2 regions of the Mycobacterium sp. IDUB_9 genome follow, and region 1 is predicted to be linked to the other one. Evidence: riboswitches for the same ligand, from Rfam matches in the RefSeq annotation. Region 1 holds a riboswitch; the other holds the start of a gene.
What was found. A riboswitch is a leader RNA that binds a small molecule or an ion and turns the genes downstream of it on or off. The one in region 1 is predicted to bind cobalamin.
Positions count from the first base shown of each region.

Region 2: another riboswitch for cobalamin. It lies ahead of metE (5-methyltetrahydropteroyltriglutamate--homocysteine S-methyltransferase); the one in region 1 lies ahead of ACZY08_RS08045 (ABC transporter substrate-binding protein).

Region 1 covers NZ_JBVAXU010000001.1:1,646,706-1,653,111, reverse strand. The annotation lists gene ACZY08_RS08070 (permease) at 1-103, shown strand, start outside; gene ACZY08_RS08065 (TIGR03943 family putative permease subunit) at 100-828, shown strand; gene ACZY08_RS08060 ((2Fe-2S)-binding protein) at 832-1,497, opposite strand; gene ACZY08_RS08055 (ABC transporter ATP-binding protein) at 1,494-2,279, opposite strand; gene ACZY08_RS08050 (FecCD family ABC transporter permease) at 2,276-3,292, opposite strand; gene ACZY08_RS08045 (ABC transporter substrate-binding protein) at 3,292-4,263, opposite strand; cobalamin riboswitch at 4,307-4,439, opposite strand; gene rpsR (30S ribosomal protein S18) at 4,440-4,703, opposite strand; gene rpsN (30S ribosomal protein S14) at 4,703-5,008, opposite strand; gene rpmG (50S ribosomal protein L33) at 5,008-5,172, opposite strand; gene rpmB (50S ribosomal protein L28) at 5,172-5,408, opposite strand; gene mrf (ribosome hibernation factor-recruiting GTPase MRF) at 5,481-6,406, shown strand, end outside.
Region 2 covers NZ_JBVAXU010000007.1:23,040-29,445, forward strand. The annotation lists gene scoE ((3R)-3-[(carboxymethyl)amino]fatty acid oxygenase/decarboxylase) at 1-142, opposite strand, end outside; gene ACZY08_RS24755 (PPE domain-containing protein) at 224-1,693, opposite strand; gene ACZY08_RS24760 (class I SAM-dependent methyltransferase) at 1,885-2,694, shown strand; gene metE (5-methyltetrahydropteroyltriglutamate--homocysteine S-methyltransferase) at 2,789-5,062, opposite strand; cobalamin riboswitch at 5,190-5,394, opposite strand; gene ACZY08_RS24770 (sensor domain-containing protein) at 5,471-6,145, opposite strand; gene ACZY08_RS24775 (hypothetical protein) at 6,204-6,406, opposite strand, start outside.

The sequences.
Region 1 (6,406 bases):
AATGTTCGGCCGTGCGTTCGCCGTCCGGTTCGCACCCACCACCTTCGTGGTCGCCACGCTGGTGGCGACCGGCGTCGGCCTGCTGATTCTGGGACCGCAGTGAGCCGCGAGACCGAGAACGCACTGCTGCTGCTGATCGGGGTCAGCACCGCGATCATCGCCATCACCGGCACGTTCACCCGTTACGTCAAGCCAGGGCTGTTGCCTTACCTGGCCGTCACGGCGGTGCTGCTCATCGCGCTGGCCCTCGCTGCGATCGTGCGCGATATCCGGCACGGCCGCCGCGACGACGATAGCGAGGACGGCACCCACCAAGCTCACGATCACCCGCACTCCCCCGGCGTCGCATGGCTACTGCTCATCCCGATCGCGCTGCTGGCCTTCGTCGTACCGCCCGCGATACGTCCCGGCGCCGCATCGGTGACCGCGGTGTCCACCGATGTGCTGCGCCGTCCGTTTCCGCCCCTGCCCGACGGCACTGCTCCGGAGATCTCCCTGCCCGACGTATTGATCCGCGTGGCACAGGACTCCGCGGGCACCCTCGACAACCGCACGATCACCGTCACCGGTTTCACCATGAGCGACGGCGACCGGAGCGACCTGGCCCGGGTGGTGATCATCTGCTGCGCGGCCGATGCTCAACTGGCCCGCATTCGTCTCTCCGGACCGGCGGCGGCCCAATTGGCCGGCTATCCGGACAACACCTGGATCAAAGTGGTCGGCACGATTCCTGCGGGACAAAGCGATTCGAGCCGACAGGCCATCCCGATGATGACGGCGGTCAGCGTGACTCGCACCGATCCCCCGGCGCATCCCTACGCCTACTGATACCTAACCGCGTGGTCTCGTGAGGGAACAGTCACCGCAGTTCGATCCGCCGGGTACCCGGTAGAAGAGGCAACAGCTGCGTCGCCGGAAAGTGAGACCGCTCAGGTCTCCGGTGCCGGCCAGATCCTCGGTGGACAAGAGGGTTTCGGTGACCGCGATGACCTCGTCGCACAATTCCGGGCTGACGCGGGTCAGCTCATGCGCGGCTGCCACCAAAGCGGCCGCGGCATTGCCGTAGAGCAGCCGCGGCGCCATCTTGACCCGCAGCCCGTCGGCCAGCGGTTCGAGGTGCTCAGTGACCACCCTCCGGTACAGCTCCCGCGCGGTGGACTGTCCGGGCTCGACGGGTTCGCCGACCGGCACCGGCAGCCTGAGCTCGGTGCCGGAAGTATGGCGTTGCAGATCGGTGAGGTCGGGCAGCACGCCGTGGCGCAGGGCGCAGGCCAGCAGCGGGGACCACAGCCGCGAGGCATGACTGAACTGCACCAGGGAGGCACCGACCCGAAGATCCGTCGTGCGGTATCCGGCGGCGGTTTTGGCGACGAGGTCGGCGCAGCCCTCGTCATAGCAGCGTTGCACCGGGATCCAGTCGGTCGGATCGCCGCCGACAGTGATCGCGAAGAACCCTCCGTACGAGGCGATCTCGCCGAGTTGCGCATCGATGTTCACCGCCTCACCGCCACCTTTGGCGCGACGGTGACCTGCGGCCTGCCGGTATCGGGATCAAGGGCGATCCTGGCCTCGACCTCGTACACCTCGGACAGCAAGTCCTCGGTGAGTACCGCTGCCGGTGTGCCGGCGGCGACCAGCCCGCCACCGTCGAGCACGCAGATCCGATCGCAGTATGCCGCAGCAAGATTGAGATCGTGCAGCGCGGCGATCACCGTCGCACCGGTCTGCCGCAGCAGATGCAGGGCCTCGTGTTGATGACGCAGATCCAGGTGGTTGGTGGGTTCGTCGAGCACGATGACGTCGGTGCGCTGCGCGAGCGCGCGGGCGATGAGCACGCGTTGCTTCTGCCCTCCCGACAGCCGCCCGTAATCGGTTCCGCCCAATTCGGCGATGTCCAGTGCCGACAACGCCGCACCGATGATCTCGCGGTCCTCGACGTTGTCGGCCTCGAAGGATCGCTTGTACGGAGTCCGCCCCATCGCCACCATGTCACACACGGTGAGCCCGAAATCGCCAGTCGCTTCCTGCAACACCGCGGCGACGCGGCGCGCGGCCTGCTTGCCCCGCAGCTTCCACACGTCGGCGCCGTCGACCAGAACCCGGCCGGCACTCGGCCGCTGCGCCCGGTACAACGTGCGCAGCAGTGTGGTCTTGCCCGCGCCGTTGGGACCCACGACGGCCAGCATCTCACCCGGGGCGACCGACAACGAGACGTCGGCGATCAACGGCCTGCCGTGCACCGACACCGAGACCGTCTCGAACGACACCCGCGCCGTCACGTCTCCGCCTTCCGCCGCATCAACCAAAGGAAGAACGGCCCGCCGACCAGCGCGGTCAGAATCCCCACCGGCAGTTCCTCCGGTGCGGCCACGGTCCGAGCCACGATGTCGCACAGCACCAGAAACGCTGCGCCCAACATCGCGGCGGCCGGCAGCGCCCGGCGGTGATCGGCACCGACCAGCAGACGCACCACATGCGGCATGATCAGCCCGACAAACCCGATCGTGCCACTGACCGCGACCATGGCTCCGACCATGAGCGCCACGACGACGAACATTCCCGCCCGGAACCGGTGCACGTCCAGCCCGAGCGAGGCCGCCGCCTCCTCACCGGTGTAGAGCAGGTTCAGCGACCTGGTGACGGCCAGCAGGACAACGACGCCGACGAGTACCGCCACCGCGGGCACCCAGACCATGCGCCAGGTGGTGCCGCCGAGCCCGCCGAGCATCCACCGCACGGCCGCCTGGGTCTTGTGCGGATCGTCGGAGGTGACGATCAGCAGACTGGCCACCGCGGACAGCACTTCGGCCACCGCCACGCCGGCCAGGATCAACCGCGCGGTCGTCATGCGCCCGCCCGAGCGGGCCAGGAAGTACACCGCGACGAGCGCAAGGAAGGCGCCGAGGAAGGCCGCCAGCGGCACGGTGAACGCCTGCAGCGCACCGGCGCCGAACACCAGAATCACCACGGCACCGACCGATGCCCCCGAGGAGACACCCAACAGCATGGGATCGGCGAGCGGATTGCGCACCACGGCCTGCAGTGCCATGCCGCACGCCGCCAGACCGGCCCCGACCACTGCGCCCAGCACGACCCGGGGCAGCCGGGCGTCGAGCACGATGGATTCCCGTACCGCAGGCCAACTCTGCTCGACGAGACCCGGATGCACGGAGTGCACCACGATGGCCCACACCTGCCCCGGCGGGATGGACACCGAACCGATTGCGACACCGGCGGTCATCGCCATCACCAACACCCCGGCCAGCGCAGCGAGGGTCAGCCGGTAGGGCATCACACAAACCGGTCCGGATGCAGCTGCCGGGCCAGGGCGTCCACCGCCCGGCTTACCCGGACCCCAACCACCACCGACGACAACGGGAGCACCGCGAACCGCTGCTGAACAACAGCCGGAACATGCTGCAGCAGAGGGTGTTCGGTGAGGAATCGCTTCTTGTCGGCGACCGGCTGGTCTCCGTAGTCATAGATCACGATGACCTCAGGCGCCCGCTCGGCGAACTGCTCGAACGACACGTCGCCCCACACCTTGGGCACATCGGCGAACACGTTGACACCACCGGCGGCCTCGATCATCAGGTTTCCGATGCCCTTGCCGCCCGACGTGAACACCGTCGCCTCGCCGCTGTCGTAGACCGCGACCCGCACGGGCTGCACGCCGCGCAGCTTCGCCTCGGCCTGCGTCAGCTCACGATGAAGCTTCTCGATCTGTTGCTCGGCCCGGTCGTTGATGCCGAAGATTGTTCCGATGCTTCGGATTTCGTCATCCACCGTGGATATCGTGACGGGCTCGGACCGGCAATCTTCGATGTTGAGGTAGGTGTGAACCCCGGCGTCGGTCAGCCGTTGTCTGCCGCGGCCCTCCTTCTCGTCGAACGCGCTGTCCCAGCCGCCGTAGATGAAATCGGGTTCGACGGCCAGCAGCGACTCATAGGACGGATACTCCTGGGCCAGCACCGGAACGCTGTCGTAGGCGGCCTGATATTCGGGCAGGATCCGGTCGTCGAGGTAGGACGTGCCGACCATGGAATGCTCCAGGCCCAGCGCCAGCAGCGTCTCGATCGCATGCTGATTGAGCGCGACGGCACGGGTCGGCGGCCGGTCGTATGTGGTGCTGACACCGCAATTGTCCACGGTCACCGGGAATCCCGGCGGGACGTTGCCCGCGGTCTCAGGCGCTGTGGTCGAGGCGCACCCCGATACCAGTAGCGCCGACGCCAGTCCGGCGATCAGCCAACGAGCACCCATGGGCGTACCCGTCCTCTCCGGGGAGATCCGCCCCAGTACGTGCGAGGTGGCGACTGCGGTGCGTATCTGGCTCTCGACTACCAGCAAGGCTGGTCGATCGATCACAGTGGCGGGACCGCGCCGGATTCACACCGGCTTCCACGATCCGCAGTCGCCCTATCGCCGTCGATGGTAGATCAGGCCGGGCCGGCGAACGGCAGCAGCGCCATCTCCCTGGCGTTCTTGATCGCCGTGGCGACCTGGCGCTGCTGCTGCGGGGTGAGCCCGGTGATGCGCCGGGACCGGATCTTGCCCCGCTCGCTGATGAAAGTGCGTAGTAGGTGGACGTCTTTGTAGTCGACCTCGGTCACGCCGAGGGCGGTCAGCTGATTGCGCTTCGGCTTCTTGAGATCGGCGGCCGGGGGGCGCTTCTTGTTGTTCTTCCTGGAATTGGCCGCCATCACCAGCTCGACTTCCGCACGCCGGGCAGTTCACCGCGGTGCGCCAGTTCGCGCACGCGGACCCGCGACAACCCGAATTTGCGTAGGTGCCCTCGCGGGCGGCCGTCGACCGCGTCGCGATTGCGCAGCCGCACCGGACTCGAATCACGGGGCAGGCGTTGCAGCGCCGATACGGCGGCGGCCCGCTGCGCCCGTGAGGTAGCGGGATTCCGGATGGTCTCCTTGAGCTCGGCCCGACGTTCGGCGTAGCGCTCCACGAGTTTCCGGCGCTGCTCGTTCTTGACGATCTTGGATCGCTTGGCCATCAGCGTTCCTCGCGGAAGTCGACGTGACGGCGGACGACGGGGTCGTACTTGCGCAGCACGATCCGGTCCGGGTCGTTGCGGCGGTTCTTGCGGGTGACGTAGGTGTAGCCCGTCCCCGCGGTCGATTTCAACTTCACAATCGGCCGGATATCGGTGCTGGCCATCAGATCTTCTCCCCTCGGCTACGCAGGCGGGCCACCACGGCCTCGATGCCGTCGCGGTCGATCACCTTGATTCCCTTGGCGCTGACCCGAAGTCGGATCCGGCGGCCCTCGCCTGCCAGGTAGTAGGTCTTGTTCTGAATGTTGGGGTTCCAGCGTCGGCGGCTGCGCTTGTGCGAGTGCGACACCGTATTGCCGAACCCGGGCGAGCGCCCGGTGACTTGGCAGTGGGCAGACATCGGTCTCCTTCGGATGGGGTAGCCTTACGATAATGATAATCGTTTTCAACAACAAATTCTCAGGGAGGTGCCGTGCGAACCCCTGTGGTGCTGATCGCCGGCCAAGGTGACAGCGACGGCGTAGCGGAAGAGTTGGCACGCAGGCCCGGAACAGTGCTGGTGCGCCACGCCTTTGACGGCCAGGTGGTCCTGCGGACCGTGTCCGACAACGGTGGGACATCCGAACTCGCGCTCGAGCTCGCCCACGGTTGCGTGTCCTGCACGGTCCGCGACGACCTGCTGATCCTGTTGCGACGGCTGCACCGTCGAGGCGACGTGGAGCGCATCGTCGTGCAGTTGATGCCGTGGCTCGAGGCAGAGGCGGTGTGCTGGGCGATCAACACCATCCGGGTGCACGTCGGGCCCGGTTACATCGACGGACCCGCCGCCAGGGACGTCGCGATCGACGCGGTGATCGCGTGCCTGGACGCGACGGTCTGGCTGCAACAGTCCGTCGGCGACGAGGAACTCCCCGACGGACGCACGGTCGCCCAGGTGGTCGTCGGTCAGGCCGAGTTCGCCGACATGCTGGTACTCAACGAGCCCGACGCCACCACACTGGCAGTGCTGCGCCGGCTCGCACCTCGCGCCCGCATCACCGTGGGCCCCGACCACGTCGAGCTCGGCCTCGCCCATCTGGAGCCGAACAGCCGGCGCGGACGCACCGCCACTCCGCACGATCCACTCCTGGCCGGCGAACCCCCGCTGGAACCCGACGACGAGGTCATCATCGTCGAATTCGCCGCGCGCCGGCCGTTTCACCCGCTGCGTCTGCACGACGCCGTAGACCTCCTGCTCGACGGCGTGGTGCGCACCCGCGGCCGGGCCTGGCTGGCCAACCGCCCGGCCGATGTCATGTGGATCGAATCCGCCGGCGGCGGAATGCACTTCAGCAACGCCGGAAAGTGGCTGGCGGCAATGGATTCCACCGAGCTGGCCTATACCGACCCGGAACGCCT
Region 2 (6,406 bases), on a different contig from region 1:
TCGGATGGACATCCTTCAGAATCACCAGCTTGTTCTGGTAGACGATCTCGCGGATCTCGTCCCTGGTGACGTCACCGAGGTTCTTGGGGTCGATTCCCGTGACTTGCGCCCCGAGCCCCTCCCCCAACACATTCAGCGTCAACTCTTCTCCCTCGTTCGGCACTGCACAGCGCCGGTGGTGCGACTATCGGATTGGTCGAATCAAACCGGTTGAAAGTTCCCGCTATTCGCGGGTCTCCGGCGAACTGCCCGCCCAGGTGGCGGGCAGCATGGGAACGGATTCCCCGGCGCCGTCGGACGCGCACTGGACCATCCCCGCCGCGGGCGCACTCGTGGCGACCGCAGCGACCCCGGAGAACCCGAGACTGGTTGTCCCGTGCTCACTGGATGCCGGTGACGCGGGCCGGCCGCTCTCGGCGCGCTCCACCGGGTCGGGGTCGTCCAGAAATTCGTAGCGGTAGCTCCTGGCGCGGTCTCGGTTGCGCCCAGCCTGCTTTCGACGGCTACGCGCGACGACCGCTGCCCTGGCCGCCGCAACGGCGGTGACGGTATCTGCCATTCCATCAGGTGATTTCGCGCCCACCCTGGGCCCTGCGGCCACCGCCGGCGGATCCAAACCCGGTACGGCGTAGCCGACGACGGATGGGCCTGGCGGCCCGCCCGCGGCGCCCGGACTGCTCGGGGTGGGCACACCTGACCCCGTACCGGTCTGCGGAACTGCTGTCGAGGCAGTGGACAGGGGCGGTGGCACGCCGATATCGGCTGACCCGCCGGCGCGATGACCCACGTGGACCGCGGCGGGTCCTGGTATCAGCCCAGATGCTGGAACCTGGTTCTGCAGCAGCGCCAGTGCGCTGAGCGCGCTGAGAGCACTGAGCGCCGGCGCGAAGAACGGTAGGAGAAGTAGCGAATACGAGGCGTAGTACGGGTACCAGAGCATGTCGTAGAGCACCAGCGCGATTGCGGCGAGTATGGCGGTCTCGGCCGGGTTGAATCCCAGTTGCCCGAAAAACTGTTGGAACGTCTCGAGGAGCTGCTGGGGATTTCCGGCTCCCGAAATGAGCTCAGAAATCAGTTTCCAGATGTCGCTCAGTTGCAGGTTGCCCGAGGTTGTGCCGGAGGCATCCTGCTGCTCGCTTCGCCCTTGACCGCCCGGCGCCAGGATCGACGGAGCCGGCCGGGTCGGCGGAACCACCGAGTACGCGCTCGCCGCCACCGCTTCGTAGATCATCATCACTTCGGCGGCCTGTAGCCACATTCGCACGTAATCGGCTTCGTTGAGTGCGATGGGGATGGTGTTGATTCCGAAGAAGTTGGTGGCCAACAGAACGCCTTGGGTGACGTGGTTGGCAGCGAGCTCGGCCAGGGTAGGCATGGTCGCCAGGGCGCTGCTGTACGCGGCCGCGACGGTCTCATGCTGCGCGGCGGTGACCGCACTGTCGGCCGAGGCCTGCTCGAGCCACGTCAGGTAAGGGCCGTGGGCTGCCACATACCTTGCGGCGCTCGGACCTTCCCAACTCCCGGCCTGAACTTCGGCCATGATCTGCGTGAGTTCGGCAGCCGCTGCACTGTACTGCGCGCTCAAGCCCTGCCACTCGGCAGCTGCCGCGATCAGTGATCCGGGGCCCGGTCCGGCAGTCAACAACGCCGAATGCACCTCCGGAGGCACCGCAAACCAGAGCGGTGCGGTCACGTCATCACCTCCTCGCATGAGCGTTGATTGCGGCCACACAGGCCGGTACGCGTTGCCTCGTAATTCAGCTAGTCGGGCAGGAGTGCCGGAAAGTTCCCGAGATGTCGGCAATGACCGGTCAACCGGGGCAATGACTCTCGACGGCATGACACGTGTGCCGCTGCTTGTGCGTTGCCGGGTACGGTCGGCGCATGCCAGTCATCGACGCTCGTCACCTGACCGCGATCTCAGAGACCGCGCTACTGACACTGCACCAGCGAGCTACCGAGGCGGCCCGGCCCGACGGCATCATCGACGACCCGATGGCGATCACGTTGCGGGATGGCCTCGGGTACGACTATCAGCATTTCGGCCACACCCATCAAGCCACCGCGCTGCGGTCCCTGGCATTCGACAACGCTTCTCGCCGATATCTCCAGACGCACCCGCGTGCCACCGTGGTCGCGCTCGCCGAGGGACTGCAAACCAGCTTCTGGCGTCTCGACAATGGCGAGATGATCTGGCTTTCAGTGGATCTGGATCCGATTGTGCGTCTGCGTCAAGAATTGCTGCCGTCACCCGACAGACTCCGCCACCTGGCGCAGTCCGCCCTCGACTACTCCTGGATGGATCAGGTGGACACCGCCAACGGTGTGCTCATCACTGCCGAGGGCCTGTTCCAGTACCTCGACCACGATGCGGTGTTCGATCTCATTGCCATCTGCGCCAACAGATTTCCGGGCGGACAGCTGATCTTCGACAGCGTTCCCCGCTTTCTGAGCTGGTACTCGCAAAGACGCGGCATCAGACTCAGCAAGCAGTACACCGCTCCGCCGATGCCATTCTCATTCACCGCCGACCGGTACGGCGAGCTCCGTTCTCTACCAGGAGTTCTCGCGGTACACGAGCTTGCGATGCCAGGAGGGCGGGGCAAGGTCTTGTCGCGCGCCGCGGCACTCGTCTACCGATCGCGCACACTCGAACGTTTCCGCGCACCAACCAACGTCATCGAGTTCGGCTGATACCCGGAAGGGTAGGCGGCACCGAGCGTGGGTCTTGCGCACGGGATCGAACCCATCGCGCGCATGAGACCCACGCTCGGCGACCTGAACGCCGCTATCCCGCGCGAACTTCCGCTGCAGCACTGACCACGTGCCTGAGCGCCGCAGTAACCTCATCAGTGGTGCGGGTCTTCAAGCCACAGTCGGGGTTGACCCAGAGTCGTTCGGCAGGAACCGCTTTGAGTGCTTCACGCAGAGATATGGCAATCTCCTCCACGCCTGGCACCCGGGGTGAGTGGATGTCGTAGACACCCGGACCGACGCTGTTCGAGAACCCGGCCGCATTGAGGTCGGCGAGCACCTCCATGTGAGACCGGGCCGCCTCGATGGAGGTCACGTCGGCATCCAGGTCGGCGATCGACCCGATCACCTCACCGAACTCCGAGTAGCAGAGGTGGGTGTGGATCTGCGTGGAGTCGGTGACGCCGGAGGTGGACAGCCGGAACGCATCGACGGCCCAGCGTAGGTACGCCGCCTTGTCCTTGGTGCGCAGCGGGAGCAGTTCGCGCAACGCGGGCTCGTCGACCTGGATGATGGCGATGCCCGCCGACTGCAGGTCCACGGTCTCGTCTCGGATGGCCAGGGCCACCTGAAAAGCGGTGTCGGACAATGGTTGATCATCCCGGACGAAGGACCAAGCCAAGATGGTGACCGGGCCGGTGAGCATGCCCTTGACCGGCTTGTCGGTCAACGACTGGGCATAGGTGATCCACTCAACGGTCATGGGCTCGAGTCGCGCCACATCCCCGTAGAGGATCGGCGGGCGCACGCACCGACTGCCGTAGGACTGCACCCAGCCATTCTGCGTGGCGAAGAACCCGTCGAGTTGTTCGGCGAAGTACTGCACCATGTCGTTGCGCTCGGGCTCACCGTGGACCAGCACGTCGAGGCCCAGCTGCTCCTGCAATCCGATGACATCGGCGATCTCCGACTTCATCCGGCGTTCGTATTCGGCGGCATCGATCTTGCCGGATCGAAAGTCCGCACGGGCGATACGAATGGCCGAGGTCTGCGGGTAGGACCCGATCGTGGTGGTCGGCAGGGACGGCAGCTTCAGGCGGTCCTGCTGTACAGCACGACGCTGGTCGGCCGGTCCGCGTGTGGAGCCCGAGGCGACGATCGCCGAGATCCGCGCCCGGACTTCTCCGTTGTCGAGTCGTGGATCGGACTTGCGTGAAGCGATGGCCGCGTCGGAGGCGGCCACTTCGGCCGCGATCGCGTCCTGCCCCTCACTGAGACCGCGCGCCAGGGCCGCGACCTCGTCAACCTTCTCGGACCCGAAAGCCAGCCAACTGCGCAGCGCCCCATCCATATCCGACTCCGCGTCAAGCGTATAAGGCACATGCAGCGTCGAGCACGCCGTGGAAACTGCGATCGCCGCGGCTGATTCCCGCAGCGTGGCCAGGGTTCCCAGCGTCCCCGCCAAGTCGGTGCGCCAGATGTTGCGGCCGTCGACCACACCGGCCACGAGGAGCTTGTCCTTCAGCTCTGGAACCGCTGCCAAGCTCTCGGCAGTGCCGGCCACCAGATCGATACCGATGGCCTCGACCGGAGTCCCGGCCAGGGCAGGCAGCGCGTCCGTCAGCTCGCCGAAGTAGGTCGCGACGAACACCGAAGGCCGCTTGTTCAGCGCACCGAGTCGCGAGTACGTCTGCTCGGCAAGCTCGGCAGCGTTGTCCAGGATGTCGGTCACCAACACGGGCTCGTCGAACTGGACCCACTCCACTCCGTGGTCAGCCAGCAGTCCCAGCAGTTCGGCATAGACATCGACGAGTACGTCCAACCGTCCGATCGGCGCGTCGGCCCCCTCGACCGCCTTGGCCAGCGCCAGGAAGGTGATCGGGCCGACGATCACCGGTCGAGCCGGGACACCCTGGGCTGCAGCTTCTTCCAGCTCGCCGAGCACTTTCGCCGGGTTGAGCGCGAAGTTGGTGTCCGGTCCGATCTCCGGCACCAGGTAGTGGTAGTTGGTGTCGAACCACTTGGTCATTTCCAGTGGCGCGATGTCGTCGTTTCCACGCGCGGCAGCGAAATAGCGCTCGAGATCATTGGCGATGCCGTGGACCCGGGACGGCAGTGCACCGACCAGCACTGCGGTGTCGAGCACGTGGTCGTAGTACGAGAAGGTGTTGACCGGGACCGAGTCCAGCCCGGCCGCGACCAGCGATGCCCACGTGTCGCGGCGCAGCGTGGCAGCGACGGACTCGAGTTCATCGCGATCGATCCGTCCGGCCCAGTATTTCTCGACGGCGCGCTTGAGTTCCCGGTTGGGACCGATGCGGGGCGACCCCAGAATCGTGGCGACGAAAGGTGTTGCGGTTGTGCTCATGACGACGTCCTTCAGCGTGCGGGGGATGGCCACCGCCAAGAGACGTCGAACCGAACGCAGCCACCCGCCACGAGTGACCCGCCTTCGGCCACTGCCTATTCCGCGAGGCGATGAACCACCGGGCGCGGCGCGCCCGGTACGGCTGGCAGGTCTTCGGACTCACAGGCACGCACGGAGACCGTGCACCTACTGGCCGTCGCTTCCCAGCTGCAGATCCCTGCGTGCCAGTGCTGATGACGGCGGTCGTTCCTGCATACCGCTGCGGGACAGTCCCGGATTCTCACCGGGTTCCCTCTCACGTCGCATCTGAACCAGCCTGCGGCGCTCGATGTCGGCACCGCAAACACCCCGGCACCGACAAACCAGCTGCGAGCCTGAGACTACCCGCAGCACGCCGGCGGGCACCGGTCAGCGCGGCATCGCGGCCTTGATCTTGTCCACCACATCAGCGGCCTGGGTCACGGATGAACCGTCCGGCTTGCACGCCTGGATGTCCATGACGAGATTGGCGGCAACGGCCAACGCACGCTGGCAGTCGCGCGTCTGATCCCCATCGACGCGGGTGAACGGCAGCGTGAGCTCGGACTCGGTCTTCGTGAGATCGCCGCTCGTCCACTTGGGCAACCGTTCCCCGTTGAGAGTGATGTTCACGTGGTGGTTGGTGCACTTGGACCAGCGGTCGGCCGACTGATTGAGGAAGTCGGTGGCGTCCTGCGCGGACGGGAAGATCACCACCGACTGCACCAGCAGGTTGTCCCAGTTGTCGTTGTCCGGAGCCCTGAGCAAGACCTGACGCATCGCGGCCCAGTGATCCCCGTAGATGGCGGCCTCGTCGACCTGCCACGCCCCCAGGCAATTCAGATTGGGCAGCAGGTTGCGGTGGTCGTTCATCTGGGTGACCGCGGGATGCGCCGTCATCCCATCGGTCCCCATCAGGGTGTTGACCTCTTCAGTGCTGAGCAGCAGTCCCTCTAGTGCCGACCTGGGTACGTCGCTCGGCGGCCCCTGGGCCTCGTCACCGTTTCCGGTACAGCTGGTTGCCACGAGCACGAGCGCAACCAACGAGATCACAAGCCGGATCACGGGCATTCCTTTACTGAAGGCACGGCGCACCGCGCATTCCAACACGATTGAGTTTCCGTCAGGCGTGCGTGCCCGCGGCGGCGCAAGCCATCTGAGCGTTGTTGGCGTCGGTGTTGAGCTGGGTGGCCGTGTCGTTGAGCGATTGACCACCGGTCCGCAGGCCCATCTTCAGCAGCAGCTTCGTGGCACCGAAAGACCACGACCGCATCGGGTTGGCAATATCGGGCGAGAGCCCCGGCGTGCCCGCGGCATTCATCGCCG